Regions from separate parts of the Exiguobacterium sp. BMC-KP genome, predicted to be linked through region 2. Evidence: riboswitches for the same ligand, from Rfam matches in the RefSeq annotation. Region 2 holds a riboswitch; each other region holds the start of a gene.

What was found. Region 2 has a riboswitch for S-adenosylmethionine ahead of mtnK (S-methyl-5-thioribose kinase). Riboswitches for the same ligand answer to the same signal wherever they lie in the genome.
Positions count from the first base shown of each region.
Region 1: linked by a shared signal. The riboswitch ahead of ADM98_RS02755 (Na+/H+ antiporter NhaC family protein) and the one ahead of mtnK (S-methyl-5-thioribose kinase) in region 2 are both predicted to bind S-adenosylmethionine.
Region 3: linked by a shared signal. The riboswitch ahead of ADM98_RS01905 (amino acid permease) and the one ahead of mtnK (S-methyl-5-thioribose kinase) in region 2 are both predicted to bind S-adenosylmethionine.

Region 1 covers NZ_LGIW01000012.1:240,363-247,672, forward strand. The annotation lists gene ADM98_RS02730 (CoA-disulfide reductase) at 1-716, shown strand, start outside; gene ADM98_RS02735 (alanine/glycine:cation symporter family protein) at 900-2,345, shown strand; gene ADM98_RS02740 (hypothetical protein) at 2,432-2,893, shown strand; gene ADM98_RS02745 (aldo/keto reductase) at 3,014-3,826, opposite strand; gene ADM98_RS02750 (hypothetical protein) at 3,987-4,190, shown strand; gene ADM98_RS02755 (Na+/H+ antiporter NhaC family protein) at 4,231-5,541, opposite strand; SAM riboswitch class I at 5,623-5,727, opposite strand; gene ADM98_RS02760 (metal ABC transporter solute-binding protein, Zn/Mn family) at 5,797-6,774, opposite strand; gene ADM98_RS02765 (alpha/beta hydrolase) at 6,945-7,310, shown strand, end outside.
Region 2 covers NZ_LGIW01000014.1:285,590-292,899, forward strand. The annotation lists gene ADM98_RS05390 (methylthioribulose 1-phosphate dehydratase) at 1-535, opposite strand, end outside; gene ADM98_RS05395 (2-hydroxy-3-keto-5-methylthiopentenyl-1-phosphate phosphatase) at 532-1,191, opposite strand; gene ADM98_RS05400 (2,3-diketo-5-methylthiopentyl-1-phosphate enolase) at 1,188-2,378, opposite strand; SAM riboswitch class I at 2,449-2,550, opposite strand; SAM riboswitch class I at 2,756-2,859, shown strand; gene mtnK (S-methyl-5-thioribose kinase) at 2,938-4,104, shown strand; gene mtnA (S-methyl-5-thioribose-1-phosphate isomerase) at 4,101-5,150, shown strand; gene ADM98_RS05415 (sugar ABC transporter substrate-binding protein) at 5,162-6,244, shown strand; gene ADM98_RS05420 (sugar ABC transporter ATP-binding protein) at 6,241-7,310, shown strand, end outside.
Region 3 covers NZ_LGIW01000012.1:67,999-75,308, reverse strand. The annotation lists gene ADM98_RS01925 (MFS transporter) at 1-423, opposite strand, end outside; gene ADM98_RS01920 (CBS domain-containing protein) at 450-905, opposite strand; gene ADM98_RS01915 (MarR family winged helix-turn-helix transcriptional regulator) at 1,087-1,509, shown strand; gene mmuM (homocysteine S-methyltransferase) at 1,587-2,519, opposite strand; gene ADM98_RS01905 (amino acid permease) at 2,494-3,897, opposite strand; SAM riboswitch class I at 3,975-4,076, opposite strand; gene ADM98_RS01900 (ketopantoate reductase family protein) at 4,113-5,030, opposite strand; gene ADM98_RS01895 (GntR family transcriptional regulator) at 5,213-5,929, shown strand; gene gntK (gluconokinase) at 5,922-7,310, shown strand, end outside.

The sequences.
Region 1 (7,310 bases), on a different contig from region 2:
ATACGTGCGGCTTACAGTGCCCAGGTCCAATCTTAGAGTTAAAAACAAAGATCGATCAAATGACAGACGGCGAGCAAATTTTCGTCAAAGCGTCTGATCCCGGTTTCTTACCAGACGTTCAAGCATGGGCGAAAAAATTAGGGCATACCGTCCATTCAGCGGAGATGAATCAAGGGGTCGTTGAGGTTTTACTGGAAAAAGGACAAGGAGAGACAGCTGCTGTAGCACCAGTTCAGGTCAATCCAGCAGATGATGCGACGATGGTCGTTTTCAGTGGTGATCTCGATAAAGCACTTGCGTCTTTCGTCATCGCACAAGGTGCACAAGCGATGGGGAAACAAGTGACGATGTTCTTTACGTTCTGGGGCTTGAACGTCATTCGAAAACCAGACGCACCAGCAGTCGAAAAAGCGGCTATTGAGCGGATGATGGGTATGATGATGCCGAAACACGCCGGGGAGCTACCACTCTCGAACATGAACATGGCAGGAGCCGGTCAAAAAATGATGAAAAAAGTCATGAAGGACAAACAAGTTGATGCGCTTGAGACGATGATGGCAAAAGCACAAGCCGCGGGTGTTCGGATGATCGCCTGCACCATGTCGATGGACATCATGGGCATCAAAAAAGAAGAACTTCTCGATGATATTGATTACGGTGGTGTCGCGAGTTACCTTGGTGCAACGGACGGTGCTAACCTGAATCTGTTCATTTAATTTAAAAGGATTGTTTATAAAAACGTGTCAAACCTCACATCTGATGTGAGGTTTGACACGTTTTTTGTCGTCTAAGGTATGGATGAGTTTGATTTTTCAAAAAAAATTGCGTATGATAATTCACATGTGAAAAAAGTTTACATCTAAAAAGAGAAACTATGTGGTGGAAGTGGAGGCAATCGGATGGAGAAACAGGTAATGGATGTGGTCAATAGAATCAGCGACACGTTATGGACGAACGTGCTGATTATCTTACTCGTCGGACTCGGGATTTATTTTACATTCCGGATGCGGTTCGTTCAATTCCGGATGATACCGGAGATGTTACGCTTACTGTTCCAAGGAACGGATAAAGGGAAAGATGGTGTGTCACCGTTCCAAGCATTCGCTATCAGTACAGCAGCCCGTGTCGGAACCGGCAACATTGCGGGTGTCGCAGCTGCAATCGCACTCGGTGGACCGGGAGCGGTTTTCTGGATGTGGTTGATTGCCTTGATTGGGTCGGCGTCAGCATTCGTCGAAAGTACACTCGCTCAAATTTATAAAGTACGTGATGATAAGGCGTGGCGTGGGGGCCCTGCCTACTACATGGAAAAAGCACTTGGTCAGCGGTGGTTAGGAATCTTATTTAGCGTATTGATTACGATTTCATTTGGATTTGTCTTTAATTCTTTGCAATCGAACACGATTTCACTCTCACTTCAAAATCAATATGGTTTTGATAAGATGTGGATTACTGTCGCATTAGTCGTACTGACTGCACTCGTCATTTTTGGTGGCGTCCGTAGTATCGCGACGGTTGCTTCATTCCTCGTACCGATTATGGCAGGTGGTTACATCTTGATCGCGCTGTATATCATGGTGACGAATCTTGAAGTACTGCCAAGTATTTTTAAATTGATCTTCCAAGAAGGTTTATTTGAGTTAAAGACTCTCGCAGGCGGAGCAGTAGGGGCAGCGCTCTTGAACGGTATCCGCCGTGGGTTGTTCTCGAACGAAGCGGGTATGGGTTCGGCACCGAATGCCGCAGCAACGGCAGAGGTCTCTCACCCGGTTAAACAAGGACTGATCCAATCGTTCGCCGTTTTCGTTGATACGTTGATGGTCTGTTCGGCAACAGCGATGATCGTTCTCGTCAGTGGGGTTCCGACGAAAGATGCGAATGGCGATGCTTTAGCTGGTATTGATTTAGCACAGGGAGCGCTTTCGTCACAAGTCGGATCGCTTGCGACAGGTTTTATGGTACTCGCGATTTTCCTCTTTGCGTTTAGTTCCGTCGTCGGAAACTATTACTATGGTGAATCGAACATTAACTTCATCCGTGAAGATAAGAAAATCATCACGATGTATCGAGTAATCGTGCTTGCAATGATCGTTTTCGGATCCCTCGTCGAATCGGCGAGCCTTGTTTGGGCTTTAGCAGATATCTTCATGGGACTGATGGCTGTCGTCAATCTGTATGCGATCTTCCGTCTTTCAAAAATCGCGAAACTGGCGCTCGAAGATTATGTCGGGCAACGAAAAGCTGGAAAAGAGCCACGATTCTATGCGGATTCGATTCCAAATTTGCCAGGGAAAGATACGCTTGAAGCATGGCAGGAATCAGAAAAAGATGAACAAGCGATATAAGAGAAGAGAGTCAGAGAAATCTGGCTCTTTTTTTTGTATAGAACGAATTTAAAAAGGGAATACAGAGTACAGAAGGGAGGGGGAGAATGGAAAACGTACATTTCGTCCGCGTCACAGATGCGGTCTGGGAGTCGTTCGGAAACGATCCCCACATCATCATGGACTGGATTTTATTCATTCATGAGACACAACCCGATCATGAACAATTATTTGCTCTCGAACAGACGAACGCCATCTACCATTTAATGAATCAAATCGATATCTATATCGATCAGAACACGCACTATAATCTTGGTCGAGCAATCGTTGGCGAAGAGTTGATCGTCAACGAAGAAAAAGCGGCAATCGTCGGCATTCTTCCTTTACCGCTTCTGATCATTTCCGCTGAAGTGATGCGCAATTTCGATCAACGGGCACTCGCTTCGATTCATGATGAAGCCGGGACACCTGGAGAATTCGAGGATGTCTGGGAACAGTTTGCTGATCTTCGTGCCTATTTTCAGAAGGCGGAAGAAGCAGAAGATACGATATTGATTTATTACGTATGATCAGCTCAACCGATAAAAAGAGACCCGCTTCCAAGTCGTGGACTGGAAACGGGTCTCTTCATTCATATGAATCAAGATGTTCTCACACTGAAGTTCATCTCTTTTATAGTAACCTTTAACTTAAAAATCGATTTCGTCCGGGTCCGGTCCGAGGCGGACGTCTGTTGCTAGACGATCAATTTTCTCAAGATCATCTGCATCGAGTTGGAAATCAAAGACGTCGAAGTTTTCCGCAATGCGTTCAGGTGTAACGGATTTCGGAAGAGCGACGATGCCGTTGTCGAGGTGCCAACGTAAGACGACTTGTGAAGGTGTCTTGCCGTGCTTCTCTGCGATTTCCTTGAAATCGTTGATTTCGAGGAATTTCCCTTGCATGAGTGGGCTCCATGCTTCGACTTGGATGTTGTGATCTTGCAAGTATTCGTGCAGTTCGTGTTGCGGCAATTGTGGATGCAACTCGACTTGGTTGATCATTGGTGCCATCAAGCCCTCTTCTGCCAATGTATCGAGGTGATGTTCCTTGAAGTTCGAGACACCGATCGCTTTGATCTTGCCTGCTTCATATAGTTCAACCATCGCTTTCCACGCTTCGATATAGCCTTCGACCGGCCAGTGGATCAGGTAGAGGTCAAGATAATCTGTTTCGAGACGTTCGAGCGATTCTGCGAATGCTTCCTTCGTCCGACCGGCACGAATATCATCGTTCCAGACTTTTGACGTTAAGAAGAGATCCTCACGTTTCACGCCGCTTTCCTTGATTCCTTTTGCGACACCGCGCTCGTTTTTGTATACAGCAGCTGTATCAATGTGACGATAGCCGACGCGTAGTGCTTCAGCGACAGCAGCAGGTGCTTCTGTCTCTTCATCTACTTGCCAGACACCGAATCCGATTTGGGGAATCGTAATACCATTTGAAAGTTTTGCGTATTGCATGTGTTACTCCTCCTCATAAAACATAGTTTTAGATTTGCTCGTTTAGTTTAGCATGAACGAACGAAGACGTCCGTTTCCATGCTCATGGAGAAATAGAATGCGGTAAAATAGAAGAGAATTCATAAAATCTGACCGTATGTCAGAAAGAGGGGGAGAAAAGATGGCTCAAAAGAATAAAAAGTTATCAAAGGGAGCTTGGCTCAGTATTGGTGCCTTGTTGGTCACACAAGCAGTTAGTCTGTTTCTCAGTGCTCGAAAGTCAGGACGTAATCCATGGGTTTGGGGAGGAGCTGGACTCGTTCAATTTCCACTTCCGGCAATCGCCTATTTGATTTTAGAAAGACAAGCAAAGCAGAAAAAATAATAAAAACAGGTCCGATCATGACGATCGGACCTGTTGTCGATTAAGAAGAAATTTTTTCTTGCTTCGTCGATGTCTTTTTCATGCGTGGGAATCCGAAGAAGATGGCGATTGATCCACAAATGAAGAGTAGGAACGGATAGAACAGATACGGAATCAGTTCAGGAGAAGCCGTCTTCGTCAACTCCGCTGCAATCAAAAGCTGTGCTCCATACGGGATGATGCCTTGAATACCACAAGAGAAGATATCGAGGATACTCGCCGATTTCTTACGATCAACTTCATACGTATCTGCTATTTCAGCTGCTAGTGGTCCAGCGACCAAAATCGAGATCGTATTGTTTGCCGTCGCAAGGTTTGTTGCGCTGACGAGTGCTGCCATACTGAATTCAGCACCACGACGTTGTGAAATCTTGCGTGTCAGCGTCTCTTTTAAGAAAGCAATTCCGCCGTTGAACGTAATCAAGCTGACGAGACCACCCATGAGGAGTGTCAAAATTGAAATCTCAGCCATTCCTAACATCCCTTCGGACATCGAGAGGACGAATCCACTTAAGCCGAAGCTACCGTCGATCATACCGATGATGCCGGTGAGTAACGTACCACCGATGAGAACAAGAATGACGTTGACGCCAAAGATCGCTAGTACGATGACGGCAAGGTACGGAATCAATTTATAGAACTCGAATGCTTTTGCTTCGACGACGTCACCAGAACCAGACACGAATGCGAGTAGGATGACCGTCAAGATGGCAGCCGGGAGAACGATCATGAAGTTCGTTCGGAATTTATCGCGCATGTTCGTTTTTTGTGTCCGAACGGCAGCAATCGTCGTATCGGAAATGAATGACAAGTTATCTCCGAACATCGATCCACCAACGACAGCTGCCGCTGCGATGGCAACATTGATACCTGTCGCTTCATGAATACCGAAGGCGATGGGAGCAAGTGCAGCAATCGTTCCAGTTGATGTTCCCATTGCCATCGAAATGAAGGCGGCGATGATGAACAGACCACTCATGAGGAGCGAGGGAGGCAAGAACGTCAAGGCAGCATTAACGGTTGCATCGATTGCACCGATCGCTTCTGCAGTACCAGAAAACGTACCGGCTAATAAGAAGATGAAGACCATGATCATGATATCAGGATTCCCGGCACCAGTCGCAATCCGTTCGACGGTCTGGTTGATACTCCCTTTCGTTGTGATTGCAGCAAAGATTAAAGCGATCAAAGCGGCGATAAGAATCGGGAATTTGTAAAAGTCGTCATAAAAGATTCCGGCACCGATAAAGAGGACCAGGAATACGACGAGAGGAAGCAGTGCCCATTTGTTAGGCGTAATCGTTTCATTCATTGTTGACACCTCGTTTCTCAAAAATACAAAAAAAGACCCCTTCGCAAGAAAGAAGGAGGTCTTTATAAAATAAAGACGCTCTTCTTATCTCTCAAGCTTTCGCTTGCTGGATTTGGCACAGTACGAATCAAATCGTCCGCTGCCGAAACATCATCGGGCCAGTCCCTCCGTTTCTCGCGATAAAAAGAAGTCATTCAATTGTTGTAAAACACGTTTCTTACCGTACCGCATTGAGTAACGCGTGTCAACTGTACTTTACTGAAGTGCTTGTTTCAATGTCTGGACGTTTTCTTCCATCAATTTGAAATAAGAACTGTTTTGTTGCGTTTTCGTGACCGACTCTAGGTTATGAATCGTCACGGATTCAGCTCCGATTTCTTTTTGGATGACGCGCGCGACCTTCGGGGAAACAGTCTCTTCGAATGCGATATATTTCAAATCATGCATGCGTGCTTCTTTCACTAAAGCAGCCAGTTGCTTTTGTGAGGGTTCATCGGAAGGAGAAATTCCGGCGATTGGAAGTTGCGTAAATCCGTACCGTTCTGCAAGATAACCATAAGCGGCATGCGTGACAAGCAATTCTTTTTTCGATCCGTCAGCGACGGCTTGCTTGAATTGTTCGTCTAACTCATCAGCTTGTTGGTCGAAGGCTTCTAAGTTTTTCTCGAATGTTGCTTTATCTTTTGGTGCTTCTTTTGATAGAGCAATTGTAATCGAACGTGCCATTGCTTTCGCGTTGATAGGATCGAGCCAGACGTGTGGATCATATTTTCCATGATCATGTCCTTCTTCTTCATGCGCATGTTCATCCGTTGCGTGATCATCATGTCCTTCTTCTTCATGAGCGTGAAGCGTAGCATCCGATTCTAGTAAGGTAACGTCTTTACTCGTCTCAATGAAACGGACGTCCGTGCCTTTTAAGCTCTCTTGGATTTTTTTCGAATACGGTTCGAGTGTCGTACCTGTCAAGAGGAATAGGTCACCTTTAGCGATTTCAGTGAGTTGCTTTGAGGTGGGTTCATAAGAGTGAGGGTCTGCTCCAGGTGGGACGATCATCTTGACGCTGACTTGATCACCGCCGATTTCACGAGCAATAGCAGCGGTTGCGAACGTTGATGTATAAACTTCTGTCTGTTTGTTATTTGAAGTCGACGAATCGCTGTTTGAGCCGCAAGCTGCGAGGAGACTTGCACTCGCAAATGCGACCGTTAGAGCGGGAATGACTTTTTTCATTATGTGTTACCTCCGTTTTTAAAACGTAATTGTTCCGATTTGGACTTTTTCACTATAGCGGAACGTACGGGAGGCGTCAAGTAGGAATACCGAGACGTTCGACTTCTTTTAAAACGGGGTAAAAGAGTAATAAAGTGAAGAAACTGGTACGTCTTATTGGAGGTGATCAAGTGAAACGTGAAACTGCATGGCTAATGGGGGGAGCTGCATTATTGACGACGGCAGCAGCGGGAGCAAGCATTTGGAACAATTATGGGGCACTGCTTCGATGGACTGAACCCGCCTTGCCACTCACAGAAAAACAACTCGCACCGCGGACGCTCACCTACAAACAAGTGGGAGACCGCACCTTACAACTCGATCTCTATTATCCGCCAGGAGAAGGACCGTTTCCGGTCGCAATCTACGCGCATGGTGGCGCATTCGTTCGTGGTGAGCGCGAGGACATGTTCTGCTTTAGCCCAATCGTTGATCGCCTACTTGAACTCGGAGTTGCCGTTTGTAGTATCGATTATCGTTTGTTCGAAGACGGCAGT
Region 2 (7,310 bases):
AGGCAGTCGGTGCCCAGACCGTGATCCCGTGATTACGAATCAGAACGGCGCCACTACCTGTTGTGACGTGCGGCGCAAAAGCAGCAGTAAGCGTCGGAATGTCAGCGTGGTTCGGAATGATTGGTACCGTGACCGTTGCATCTTCTTCCCACTGTCCGAGTGCCTTAATGATTTCCTGCCCGGAAAAAGTGACGCTTCCTTGGTCGCCATAGAGTTCCGAAATGACGTTGTTCGCAATCGTATGGACATGCAGGGAACATCCGGCGTCCGTCCGATTAAACACTTCGACATGAAGCAAGGTCTCAGCAGAAGGACGTCCGGGTTGCTCACCAATCAATTGACCGGTCGCATCGACATGGACGAAGTCGTCAGGAGTCGTCTGACGCTTATCTTTTCCGCTTGCTGTGACGAGGAATTCGACCGGAACATTAGATGTCCGGATGGCGAGGTTCCCACTCGTACCGGGGAACCAGTCGCGTGCCGCGAGCTCTTGTTTAACAGCTCGTAGTTCTTCATAACGTCGCATGAATGTCATGTCGTCACCTCCGCTCGTGCTAAATCATGAACGATATCGTGAAACGTCTCAAAAGGCGTATAGGAAATATCGTTTTCTTCACACAACGCGATCAGATAATCACGGGCATAGACACAATCCGCTTGTTTCGCGAGTTCGAAGTCCGTCACCGAGTCGCCGATGACGATGATGACGTCACCGTCTTTACGTAATGTACGGGCAACGGACGTTTTACAACAGCCACACCCGTTCGTGCAATGGGCATCGCAGGCGTTTGGCCAATCGATATGGACGAATGGACCACTGAAATCGGCGACGTTACAGTAAATCTGTTCTTGTTCAAGGAATGGCGCTAAGATCGGTTCGACGAAAAAGTCCATTCCACCACTGACGATTGAAAAATCGATTCCTTGACGACGACTGTACTGAAGTAACTCTGAGAAGCCGTCTCGAATCACGGCACGTTCTAACAAGAAATCAAGATAAGCTGTTTTACCGTCGGACGGTAAGAGCGCGAACATCTGCCCGACACCACTCTGAATCGATAACGTTCGGTCAAGCACACCGCGTTTCAACGGTTCGAAGGCATCAGCTGGTGCAAAGGCCTGCATGAGCGCGATGATATTATCCTGCGTCGTCACCGTACCGTCGAAATCACAAAGAATTCGTACAGTCATGACTTGATCCCCCAAGCGTCGAGGGCAATCCGTAGTTCTTCATGGCGAGATGCTGCCGTCGATAGGGATTCATTTGCGAGCGCTGCATCGAGTGCTTGACGGAAAGCAATGACACCAGCTGCTGCACCTTGCGGATGACCATGCACGCCACCGCCGGCGTTGATGACGGAATCGATCCCGAAGTCGCGAACGAGTTGGGCGACGAGTCCTGGGTGAATACCGGCTGAAGGTACTGGGAAGATCGCTTTCGTCTGACCGATGCGGGTCGCTTCGACCGCGATGCCACGGGCGACATCCTTCGGTAAAGCGACATTGCCGTAAGGTGACGGGAATAACGTCAAGTCTGCTCCGGCAGCGCGCGGTAGTGTACCAAGTAAGACAGGAGCTGCAACACCATGGTTCGGGCTCGCGATCAACGCGCCACTATATGCTGGGTGATTAAAAATCGGAACAGTAATCTCCGGATCACTTGCTAGTTCACGTAAGACGTCGAGTCCGTATGTGAAGGTATTCAGTAAGAAAGCGGTCGCTCCAGCATCAATCAATCGCTTAGCTTGATCCTTGAGCGTAAAGACGGGACCACTAAGTGTGATCGCATACAACGCACGTTTACCGGTCCGGTGGAAGTGAGCGTCGATGACCTCACGTCCGATGCGTGCCCGGTCAATCGTTGGTGTCAATGGGTTATCGTATAGAATCTCATCGTCTTTGACGAGATCGATTCCACCGGCAAGTTGTCCTTCGAGTTGATCGCGGAGGAACGATAGATCGCGTCCGATGACGCCTTTGAAAATACTCATCAACAAGGGACGATCTTCGACACCAATCAAGGAGCGGACCCCTTCGATGCCGAACTTCGCACCTGGAAAATCTGGTGTGAACGTATCGGGTAACAGCAATTCCGTTAACTTGATTTCACCGTCGAGTGAGAGTTTGCCGAAGACGGTCGTCAGAATCGCGGAAAAGTCACGCGACACGTTATGTTCTGGGTAACGAATCGTGATATATCCGTTACCGTCGCGCTCTTCGGTATGTACGACTTCCCCTTTGAACGAGGCAAGTTGTTGTTGTTCAAGATGATTCAGCTCCGTCCAAGAACCGACCGTCAAACCAAGCGCGAGTTGTTCAGCGCGTTGCTCGAGTCGATCACGGGCAGTCAATTGATAAGTAGCAGTAATATAAGCCATGTCTTTCCTCCTTCAACAAAAAAATGGTCCCTTGTCAGCGACAAGAGACCATGAATGATTCGAACGTGGACTCTTATCGGTCAGCTTAGTAGCTGCAAGAATTAGCACCGTGCCAAAAGGTCGGTTGCTGCGACATCGTAGGGCTTGTCCCTCCGTCTGCTCTTGATAAGAATTGGATGAAATTGTGAAATCTAATTGCAATTTTTACATGAGAGTCACGACTTGTCAAACTATTTTTAGAAAATTTATTTTTTTGAAAATACTCTTTCTATAGATGGCGTGAAAACAATGTCTGTTTCTCCTCGATTTTAGTTTGACAGCAGGGAAGTTGATTGCGTAAGATTCAAATCAATATCACACACGACAACTACATACGACTCTTATCGCGAGTTGGCAGAGGGAATTGGCCCGATGACGCCGCAGCAACCGACCACTAGGCACGGTGCTACATCCAACAGACGTTTCGTCTGAGAGATAAGAGGACGCAGTGACTTTCCTGCGCCTCTTTTCGATGACGAAAAGAGGCGCTTTTTCGTGTACCACATAGGGGGAAACTGACATGACATACAAAGCATTTACAGAACAGGACGCGATTGATCGTGTTCGGACACTCGGACTGATCGGAAACGGCCCTGTCGAAGCAGAAGAAATTGGTGACGGGAATCTTAACCTCGTCTTTCGGATTCGAGAAGGCGAACATCGGTTGATTTTAAAACAAGCATTACCGTACGCAAAGGTCGTTGGGGAAAGCTGGCCGCTATCGCTCGAGCGAGCGTGGATTGAGCAATCTGCACTCCGTGAATTCGCGCGACATGCCGTACCATTCGTACCACGTGTCTTTCATGCGAGTCATGAAGAAGCGTACACGGTCATGGAAGATCTTTCACATTTAACGATCGTTCGGAGCGGACTGCTTGCAGGTGAACAATATCCGTTGCTCGCAGAACATATCGGTTCCTATCTCGCCCGGACTTTATTCCATACATCGGACTTTGCACTTGGTCCAGTCGAAAAGAAACGCGTTGCCCGAACGTATTACAATCCAGACTTGTGCGACATCACAGAAAAACTGATCTTCACGGATCCGTTCCATGATGCGGAGACGAATGAGATTGAAGCCGGGCTTGAAGAAGAAGTAGCGCATCTTTGGGCAGACGACACACTCAAACGCGAAGTCGCGAAACTTGAAGCCCTTTTCATCACAAAAGGCGACGCTTTGTTGCACGGTGATCTACATACAGGAAGCATCTTCGCCTCGGCAACGGAAACGAAAGTCATCGATCCGGAATTTGCCTTTTATGGGCCATTCGGATTCGATGTCGGACAATTCATCGCCCATCTATTCTTTGCGGCATATCCGGATTACCCAGCACTTCGTGATGCGCGAATTCGAGACATCGATACGTTCTGGCTGACATTTGCTTCGACGTTCCGTGCCTTATGGGAACGGGAAGCGGTCGAACCGTTCCAGACATCGGGACTTGTTGATGATGTGCTGAGCACGATCTTGCAAGATGCACTTGGCTTTGCAGGGTGTGAATTGATTCGGCGGACGATTGGTCTTGCGCCAGTCGCTGATCTAGAATCAATCACTTCAACAACGGAACGTCTGGAGCAAAAACGTCACGCCCTCCGTTTAGGCTCCGCTTTAATCAAGCGCCGGACGGAATGCCGAACATTTGATGATTTACGAAACTTTGACGTAACGGAGGAGTTAAGCCGATGAGTACATTCGTCCAAAGTATTCGTTATGAAGACCGTGTCTTGACGATTCTCGATCAGACGCGTCTACCACAGGAAGAACACTATGAAGTGATCACCGACCTTGCGCAAGCGGTCGAGGCGATTAAACAACTACGCGTTCGGGGAGCACCTGCGATCAGTTTATTCGGTGGCTTTGTGCTCGTTCAGGAAGCGTACCGGCTCGAAACGTCGCTTCCGGTCTATAAGCAGGCCTTGCTTGAGACATCAGCGACGTTACTCGCGACACGCCCGACAGCCGTCAATCTGCGAAATGTTCTCAATCAACTAAACCCGATCATTCAAGATGGCGTGTCGGTAGAAGACATCCGCGAACGGTTGGAAAAACGAGTGGTCGCCTTATACGAACAGGATGCACAGACTTCGCGACAAATCGGGATTCATGCACTGGAATTGTTCCAGTCAGGCAACCGGATCCTGACGATTTGTAATGCGGGATCGATTGCGACCGCTGCTTACGGAACGGCACTCGCTCCGTTTTATATTGCAAAAGAACGCGGCATCGAGTTATCCGTTTTTGCGAGTGAGACACGACCACTCTTGCAAGGTGCGCGATTGACGACATGGGAATTACAACGCGCTGGAATTGATGTCACGTTAATTACAGACAACATGGTCGCTCATACGCTGAAAGAAAAACAAATCGATGCAATCATCGTCGGGGCAGACCGGATTACACGAAACGGAGATACGGCGAACAAAATCGGGACGTTCCAATTGGCATTGCTCGCGCAAGCTTTCGGTATTCCGTTTTACGTCGCGGCACCGCTCTCGACGTTTGACTTCTCGCTTATTTCCGGTGACGCGATCGAGATCGAAGAGCGTGATCCGCAGGAAGTGACGGCGATCCAAGGCGTTGCGACAGCACCAGCAGGAGTCGCTGTCTTCAACCCAGCATTTGATGTCACACCACATACGTTGATCACAGGTATCATTACGGAACTCGGTGTCATCACGCAACCAAATGAAGAAACGATCGAACAATTAACGGGGCTTCAACCCTTAGGATAAGGAGATATTTCATGAAAAAATTAGCTTACGCCGTCCTAGCACCGGCACTGTTACTAGCGGCTTGTGCAAATGGAGAAGCGACGACGACAAAAGTCGTCAAAGATGTACCAAAAGGGGTTCAATCGGACGTCAAGATCGCCGTCATTCGTAACCTCGCATCGGATGATCATACGAAACAACTCCTTGATGGCGCACGAAGTGAGGGCGAAGCACTCGGCTTTAAAGTCAGTACGTTCATCTCGGAAGGGAACGACGTCAAGTTCAAGGAACTGGTCGCCCAAGCGATTCAGCAAGATTATGATGGTCTCATCATCTCGCACGGCAAGGAAGATTACGCGTATGACATGATCAAACCAGCTGTCGATAAAGGACTGAAGGTCGTGACGTTCGATACGGTCACGAAGAAAAAAGGGGCATCTCTAAAAGGCGTGACGGAAACATTCCAAAACGATCATCAGCTCGCGAAGCTATCGCTTGATGAAGTGACGAAGGTGACGGACAAGAAGCCGGTCCGTGTCATCAAACTCTGGTTCGGACCAGGTTTTGCCCCGCTCGATCGTCGTCAGGAAATCTATAAGACATACGAAGCAGACGGCAAAATCAAAACGCTTGAGACAGTCGGACCGACGAACTTCCAAGATGTCCAAGGCGATATCGCAACGAAGATGAATGCCATCCTCGCGAAATATCCGAAAGGAAGCATTGACGCCGTCTGGGGAGCGTGGGATGAAGTTGCAAAAGGGGCTTACAAATCGCTCAAGGATAATAAACGTCAAGAAATCCCGCTGATCTCGATCGATGTTTCGAATCAGGATATCAATCTGATGCGTGAAAAAGGCAGTAACTGGGTCTCGACGAGTGCGGTGGATCCGTTCTTGATTGGACAAACGGACATGCGATTACTGGCTAAGAAAATCGCCGGAGAGAAGACGCCAGATAGCTTTGACCTCGATGCGAAACTCGTTGAGCAGAAGGCATTGAAGCAGGACACAACGATGTACAATCTCGATACGATCATCAAAGGATGGAGTACGTCGGACAAATTCAATGAGCCGTGGATGGACCGGTTGCGTGACGTCCATAAAAAACAATGACGTCTATCAATCATCACCTGGAGATGACCGGGATTTCACTGGCGTTTCCGGGAGTGCAAGCCTTAAAACAGGTCTCGTTTGAAGTGAAATCCGGTGAGATTCATGCGCTCGTTGGTGCGAATGGTGCCGGTAAGTCGACGCTGATGAAAGTCTTATCCGGAGCGGAAACGGCGGATGAAGGCGTCATCCGTCTCAATGGGGAAGAGCTGTCGATTCAATCCCCGCGTGATGCGAAACGAATCGGAATCGACCTCGTCCAACAAGAGGTCGATGTGGCACTCGTTCCGTATCTGACGGTCGCTGAGAATATCTGTCTCGATCTGTTGACGGACGGAACGATGACCGGTTTTGTGTCACAACGCCGTTACATACAACGTGCGAAAGAAGCTTTAGCGACATTACAGGCAGATATTTCCGTCAAGACACGTGTCGAAGAATTACGTCTTGCTGAAAAACAACTCGTATTGATTGCTCGCGCTCTCGTTCAGGAACGCCGGTTTTTGATTTTGGATGAACCAACAGCACCGCTCAGTCAGGCAGAAACAATCCATCTCTTTTCGGTCGTACGACGTTTAGCGAAACGGGGACTTGGGATCATTTTCATTTCACACCGCTTACAGGAACTATATGACATTTGTGATTCCATCTCAGTCATGCGCGATGGTCAACTCGTCTCGCGAAACGCTTTGAAGGATATTACGAAAGAAGCCGTTGTTGAGCAGATGCTCGGACGCAAGCTGGCAACTGTAGCGAAAACATCACGAACAACAGAGGCGAATGTACTTACGGTCAAGGGCGCAATGAATACGGATGTAGCAGACATTTCCTTGACGGTACAAGCTGGGGAAGTCGTTGGGATCGCAGGTCTTGTCGGCGCCGGTAAAACCGAATTATGTAAAGCATTGTTCGGCGACCGTCCGTTTCAAGCAGGAGAAGTTCGCCTAAATGGAACGGCCCATCACCTGCGCGATCCGCAAGCTGCGATTCAAGCAGGAATCGGTCTCGTTCCAGAAGAACGGCGAAAAGAAGGAATTCTTGTTGCCGATTCTGTCGCGGAAAATCTGAC
Region 3 (7,310 bases), on a different contig from region 2:
AATCGCAGCGAGCGCTGTTGCTACGAACAAAGCATTCCCAAGTCCCCATCCACCGCGTAACGCGACGAGTGTCCAAATGCTATCTGCTTGTGAAGCGAAACCAGCAACAGTTGCGATGACAGCGATCCCGAGCATCAATGTTCCTTTTTGACCAATCCGTGATGAGATCGCGCCTGTAATTAACATCGCGAATGCCATGACAGCGTTATAACTTGTAAATAAGAGCGTTACTTCACTTTTGGATGCTTCTAAATTCTCGGCAATCGTTGGTAAGACCGGATTGACGAGCCCCATTCCCATGAATGCTGTGATACTGGCAAAAAAGACTGCCCAGACAGCAACTGGCTGATGGAATAATCCGTGTTTGCTTTCTGCTAATACCGTTTCCGGCTCAAGCGTAGTTGTTTTTTCAGCAAGTGCCATAGTGTCCCTTCTTTCTATTGAATGTGTTACATAAATTGTTTAAACGAATGGCGAATGACGTCGCCTCGACTGATGATTCCAACAAGACGTCCTGCTTTGAGAATCGGAAGTTTTTTAATTCGTTTTGCGCCGAGTGTCGCTGCAATCTCTTCCATTTCTGTGTCAGCGTCCGCTGTTACGACCTTCCGGCGTGCCAGTTCCATGACAGATCGATTCAAGATATGACGAATCCGATCTTCATAATCTTCTTCGTCTCCTTTGATAACATCTACATATAAGAATGTATCGACGATGATGTCCTTGTGTTTCCCGATCGCTCGCATGATATCTCCGTCACTGATATACCCGACGACCTCCTGCTGTGCATTGATGACGGGTACGCCGCTAATACCAGATTGAATGAATCGTTCGATGACCGTACGAATCGGATCTGTATCGTTTACTGTGATGACCTCTTGTTTCATCGACTCATAAGCTTTCATCTGAATTCTCCTTTGTCGTTCGTTTCTCATCTACTAAAGTTGTATGATACAATTAAAAGAACAAAAATGATTGTATAATACAACTACAACTCTGTCAAGCCTCCTGCTTTTCGCATTGACAGCTTATCCACATTGGGTAATCATGAGGGACAGAGAGACTTTTCGAAAGGGGAGATACCCGATGTCTCAACAATCACTCGAAACCATTGAATTGGAGTTAGCGATTCTGATCCGGCGCTTAACGACAGCGACGGCAGACAATCGCAATTTGGATCGTGCTTCCTATCTCTTACTGCGTCAACTATCAGATTCCGGCAACGTCGGTGTCAAAACACTTGCCCGCGAACTTCAGCTCGATGTTTCGACCGTCAGTCGCCAAGCAGCGGCACTCGATCAGAAACAACTCGTTGAAAAAGTAAAAGATCCGATGGATGGACGGGCCTTCTTCTATCACATCACGGATAAAGGACAACAAGAACTCACGATTTATCGAACAGCGCGTCTCGCGAGCATCGAACGTCTATTGACGGATTGGCCTTCGGATGATGCGGAAGATTTCGGACGCCTGTTGCAACAATTCAATCGCGCCTTGCGCGAACGGTAACGGAATCACACCTTATCTAAAAGAACGGACGCGAAATCGATTGATTTCGCGTCCGTTCTTTTTTCGTCCATCATTCATCATGTTTGAGAAACTCGGCAGACCGAACGAATTTGCGCAATATGTTCGGGTGACGTCCGGCAACAACCGCCAATCAATCGTGCCCCAGCTTCATACCACGTCTTTGCGACAGTTTGGAACGATGTGCACTGATTCGTACCCGACCATGTCTTCGCGACCGGATCATAAACCTCGCCGGAGTTCGGATAGACGATGATCGGTACGTTCGTCAATGCTTTGACATGAAGAATGAAATCGGTCGCGTAAGATGCCGGAAAACAATTTGCACCAATCGCTGCAAGTTGCGGATGTTGTCCGATCGTCTCGATACATGTCGCAAGTGGTGTTCCCTCACTGATGTGCGTCGCATCTTGAAGCGAGAACGTCAGCCAAGCAGATACTTCCGGATACGCTTCGAGAATCTGGAACAACACGACAGCTTCCTCAAGTGACGGAATCGTCTCGAACGCCAGCAGATCCGCACCCGCTTCAATCAATGCTTCGATCCGCGGTCTGTGGAAGGCTTCTAGCACATCAGCTGACACACCATAATGACCGCGATATTCAGATCCATCTGCTAAGTAGGCACCATAAGGACCAACAGATCCCGCGATTAGTGCGGCATTCTTTCCGCTACGCGTCCGTGCGTCTTGCGCAAGAGTGACCGTTTGTCGGATCAGTTTCTCTGCTTCCTCGGTTGTGATGTGACGTTGCTTGAACCCTTCGATACTTGCTTGATAGCTTGAGGTGATCGCGACATCGGCACCTACTTCGAAGTAATCGTTATGGACACGCTCAATCTGTTCTGGTGCTTCGATCAAGAGACGCGCTGACCAGAGCGGATCGTTCAGGTCAAATCCCTTTTGTTCGAGTTCGGTCGCAAGCGCTCCATCTAAAATCAGGAAGGGAACTTTCTGTAATCGTTGGTCAACTGGATTTTTGATTCGGGACATCTTCAACACTCCGTTTCTGAGAAGAATTCGTGAACGCATAAACGACATAACAGATCACGATGAATGGAATACCGCAGTACAAAGCAATACGTTGTGTCGGATCAAATCCGATCCCAATTAGGGAAATCAAACAGACAACGAAGGCTGCAATCGGTACGAATGGAAACAGTGGTGTACGATAGACCAATTCGTCGACCGTATGCCCTTCGCGGAGGAATTGTTTCCGGAAGCGATATTGCGCAACGCTGATACTCATCCAGACGACGACGACAGCAAGTCCGGAAATCGAGACGAGCGCGATATAGACACTTCCTGCTGCATAGATGCTAGACAGCAAGGCAAGTCCTCCACCGAGCATGCTGAACAATACAGCTCGAAGTGGAACTCCGCTTGGCGTCACCTGGGCGAAGAAGCGCGGAATCATCCGTTCGTTCGCAAGCGACCAAAGCATCCGTGAGGCCGCGTAAAGTCCCGAGTTCGCTGCCGATAAGATCGCCGTCAAAATGACAAAGTTCATCACGTCTGCTGCGTAGGGAATACCGATCCGTTCAAATACGGCTACAAATGGACTTTCGAGTACGCCCTTTCCTTCCGTTGGCAACAAGACGGCTAATACGATGATCGTACCAACGAAAAAGAGAACCAATCGTAGAATCGTCGTCCGGATTGCAAGCGGAATCGTCCGTTTCGGATCGACTGCTTCACCCGCTGCTACACCAATTAATTCTGTGCCCGAGTAAGCAAAGTTCACTGCGAGCATCGTCATGAAGATGACGAAAGCGCCATTCGGGAACAATCCACCTTCGGTTAACGAAGAAAAGAATGGGGCTGGACTACCATCTTGCAGTGGAATGAAGCCGACGATGGCTCCTGCACCAAGTAAAATGAAAGCAATGATCGTTACGACCTTAATAGCGGAGAACCAAAATTCGACTTCAGCAAAGACACGGACCTTCAAAACGTTAATACCAAGGATCATCGTAGCGAATAATGCACTGAACACCCAGACAGGAACGGATGGGAACCAACGCTGCATCAAAATGCCTGCTGCCGTGAATTCTGAACCGAGGGCGACCGTCCACGTCAGCCAGTAGAGCCAAGCCACTGTATAACCTGTGCCGGGTCCGATATACTTTGTCGCGTATTTATGGAATGAACCAGTTTCCGGCATATGTACAGCCAGTTCACCGAGACTTAACATGACGAGATAAACGACGACGGCCCCAATTAAGTAAGACAGAATCGTTCCGACGCGCCCTGCTTGTTCCAATGTATAACCCGTACTTAAAAATAATCCTGTTCCAATAACACCACCTAACGACAGCATGATCAGATGACGTGATTCCATCTTTCGTCGAAAAGCCCCGCTCGTTTTCATGAATCCATTTCCTCCTCATTCCACCTATTTCAAACAAAAAACGCATCCTCACGGATGCGTCGGTCGACAATTCGGAAATCTTATCGATCGGGTGCAGCACCCGCAGGAATTAGCACAGTATCTTTCGACCTGTTGCTGAGGTTTCATAGGGCCAGTCCCTCCACCTCTCTGGATAAGTATGTAATTGTTCCTAACCATATCAGAATGCAGATAATTCAGTCAACATGCATTTCTTGATTTTTTTGATAGATTCCTAAATTTGACTCGATGAGTTGAAGATGACGTTGAGACATTGTTTTTAGTAAAGTAGTAAAAAAGTGATCAACTTCTACTCGTTGACCTTTTTCCATATCCCGCAACATCGACGATTTCATCTTATCTTCCATTGCATTCATTTGTTTCATCAGTACAGCTTCTACATCATCATTGAAGACCGCACCCTGTTCTTCCATTGCCTGTTTCGATTCCTTCATGACGTCTATGATCATCTGACGCCCGACAGGTTCTTGCCGAATCGGACCGATGGCAGAGCGAAATAGTGTCGTCACGCCAGCGAATGTCGAAATGAACAGATATTTTTGCCACATGTCATCCATGATGTGCGTTGAGTACGCCATCGGCGCCTTTGCTTTCGCAAAACGTGTTGCAATTTCCTCCAGACGAGCTGTTGGTTTACCGATCCGTGAACCAAATAACAGCCGGTGTGACGGACTTGTCTGTACAATACGCCCTTCTGTATCAAGCGTCGATTCAATGAAGCAAAGACCACCGAGCACTCGATCTTCTCCGAAGACTTCTGTTAACCGGCGAATATGTTGCATCCCGTTTAATAACGGAATGATATATGTATCCTCCGAAACGAATGGCGCAAGATCCTTCAATACGTCATCTAAGTGATAAGCCTTCGTCGAAAGCAAGACGACGTCGAATGTATGATCCGGTCGCATGTCGTGCGTCACTAACTGAGGCGTGATCGTGATATCACCGTGAGGACTAGTGATTTGCAGTCCTGTTTTTTGTAGCTGTTCATAACGTTTCGGACGAACGAGGAATGTCACCTGTTCACCTTTTTCAGCAAGACGACCTCCGAAATATCCTCCGACTGCCCCTGCACCTACGACTAAAATATGCATATGTACGATCTCCTCCTTATTTGTTCTACACGTCACTTACTTCTTCACCCTAACATATCGAAAACGATTTTCCTGATTCCTGCTTGAATCACTAAAATTTAAGTTAAGCGTTTGCATTTCAGAAAAAAACGTTTATACTAACTTGTATACAAGTATACTCACTTTAGAAATCAGGTGATTCCATGTCAGAACTGTTATATCCCTTGAAATGGTTATCAAAAGCTTCCGCTGGCGATCGTGTTGCATACGAGCTACGGATGCGCATCATTTCAGGAAGTATTGAAAGCGGTACCATTTTATCTGAAAACAAGTTAGCCTCTGACTTTTCCGTTAGTCGCTCACCCATCCGTGATGCGTTAAAGATCCTTGCATCCGAACAGTTGATTCGATTGGAACGGATGGGGGCGGTCGTCGTCGGTTTATCCGAGCGCGATATCCAGGAAATCTATGATGTCCGGCTGCTCATCGAGACGTTCGTCTTTGAGCGACTCGTCAAGATCGAACGATCGGAGCTCGTTCGTGAACTCAGCAAAATTCTCGAAATGATGAAGGTCGCTATTAAATATAAGGATGCCGATGAATTTTCATTCCAAGATGTGCTGTTTCACGAAACAATCATTCGCTCGATTGACCACGGGTATGTCAGTATGATTTGGCAAAACCTTAAACCGGTCATGGAAAGTTTCATCCTCCTATCGATGCGGGTACGATTCGAGGAAGACATCGAAGACTTCGAACGCATCCTCGCGAACCACGCCCTGTACATCGAAGCGATCGAGACAGGAGATCGTGAACGGATGGTCGCTTCCTTGCATCAGAACTTTGATGATGTCCAGGAAGTCGAAGATCTCTGGAAAACGCAACAAATGATGTCGAAAGGAGTCGATTCACATGACTGAATACATGTTAGGCGTCGATATCGGAACGACGAGCACGAAGGCGGTCTTATTTACGACAAAAGGAGAGGTCATCGGACAAACGAATGTCGGTTATCCACTCCATACGCCGAATCGTTCGACGGCAGAACAAGATCCGGAAGAAATTTTTGATGCCGTACTCGAATCGATCCGCTTGATCACAAAACGTCATCCGAGCATGCCACCGAAGTTCGTCGCATTCAGCAGTGCCATGCACAGTTTGATTGCAATGGACGCACAACACCAACCATTGACTGCCTGTATCACGTGGGCGGACAGTCGGAGTGAAGCATGGTCGAACAAAATTAAGGAACAGTACGGTCTGTCGATTTATCATCGGACCGGTACACCGATTCATCCGATGTCACCGCTCAGTAAAATCAGTTGGCTCGTCGAAGATCGTCCGGAACTCCATGCTCAGACGAAAAAATATATCGGGATCAAGGAATTCGTTTTCCAACGACTATTCGGCAGATATGTCATCGATCATTCTCTCGCTTCAGCAACAGGTCTCTTCAATATTCATGAATTAGCCTGGGATACGGGCGCGTTACACGTCGCCGGAATCGATGCGAGCTATTTATCGGAACCTGTACCGACGACGACGTCATGCACCGGACTGAATGCCGATTATGCACGACAAATGGGACTGTCCGTTGATACACCATTTTTAGTCGGTGCCAGTGACGGTGTCCTTTCTAACTTAGGTGTCAACGCGATTCGCAAGGGGGAAATTGCGATCACAATCGGAACAAGCGGTGCTATCCGGACGATCATTGATCGACCGCAGACCGATGAAAAAGGACGGACGTTCTGTTACGCCCTGACCGAAGACCACTGGGTCATCGGCGGACCTGTCAATAACGGTGGAATGGTTTTACGGTGGATCCGAGATGAACTCGCTTCAGCAGAAGTCGAGACAGCGAAACGTCTCGGCATCGATCCGTACGCTGTCCTGACGAAGATTGCCGAGCGCGTCCGTCCGGGATCTGATGGACTGTTGTTCCACCCTTACTTGTCCGGTGAACGAGCACCGCTTTGGAATCCGGATGTCAGTGGTTCATTCTTCGGTTTGACGCTCTCGCACAAAAAAGAGCATATGATCCGGGCAGCACTTGAAGGTGTCATCTACAATCTGTATACCGTCTTCCTTGCTCTAATTGAGTGCATGGACGGTCCCGTGACACGGATTCAGGCGACGGGTGGCTTTGCTCGTTCTGAAGTCTGGCGCCAAATGATGGCGGACATCTTTGAATCGGAAGTCGTCATTCCGGAAAGTTTTGAAAGTTCATGTCTCGGTGCTTGTATTCTCGGACTGTACGCGACTGGGGAAGTCGATTCGTTCGAAGTCGTCTCCGAGATG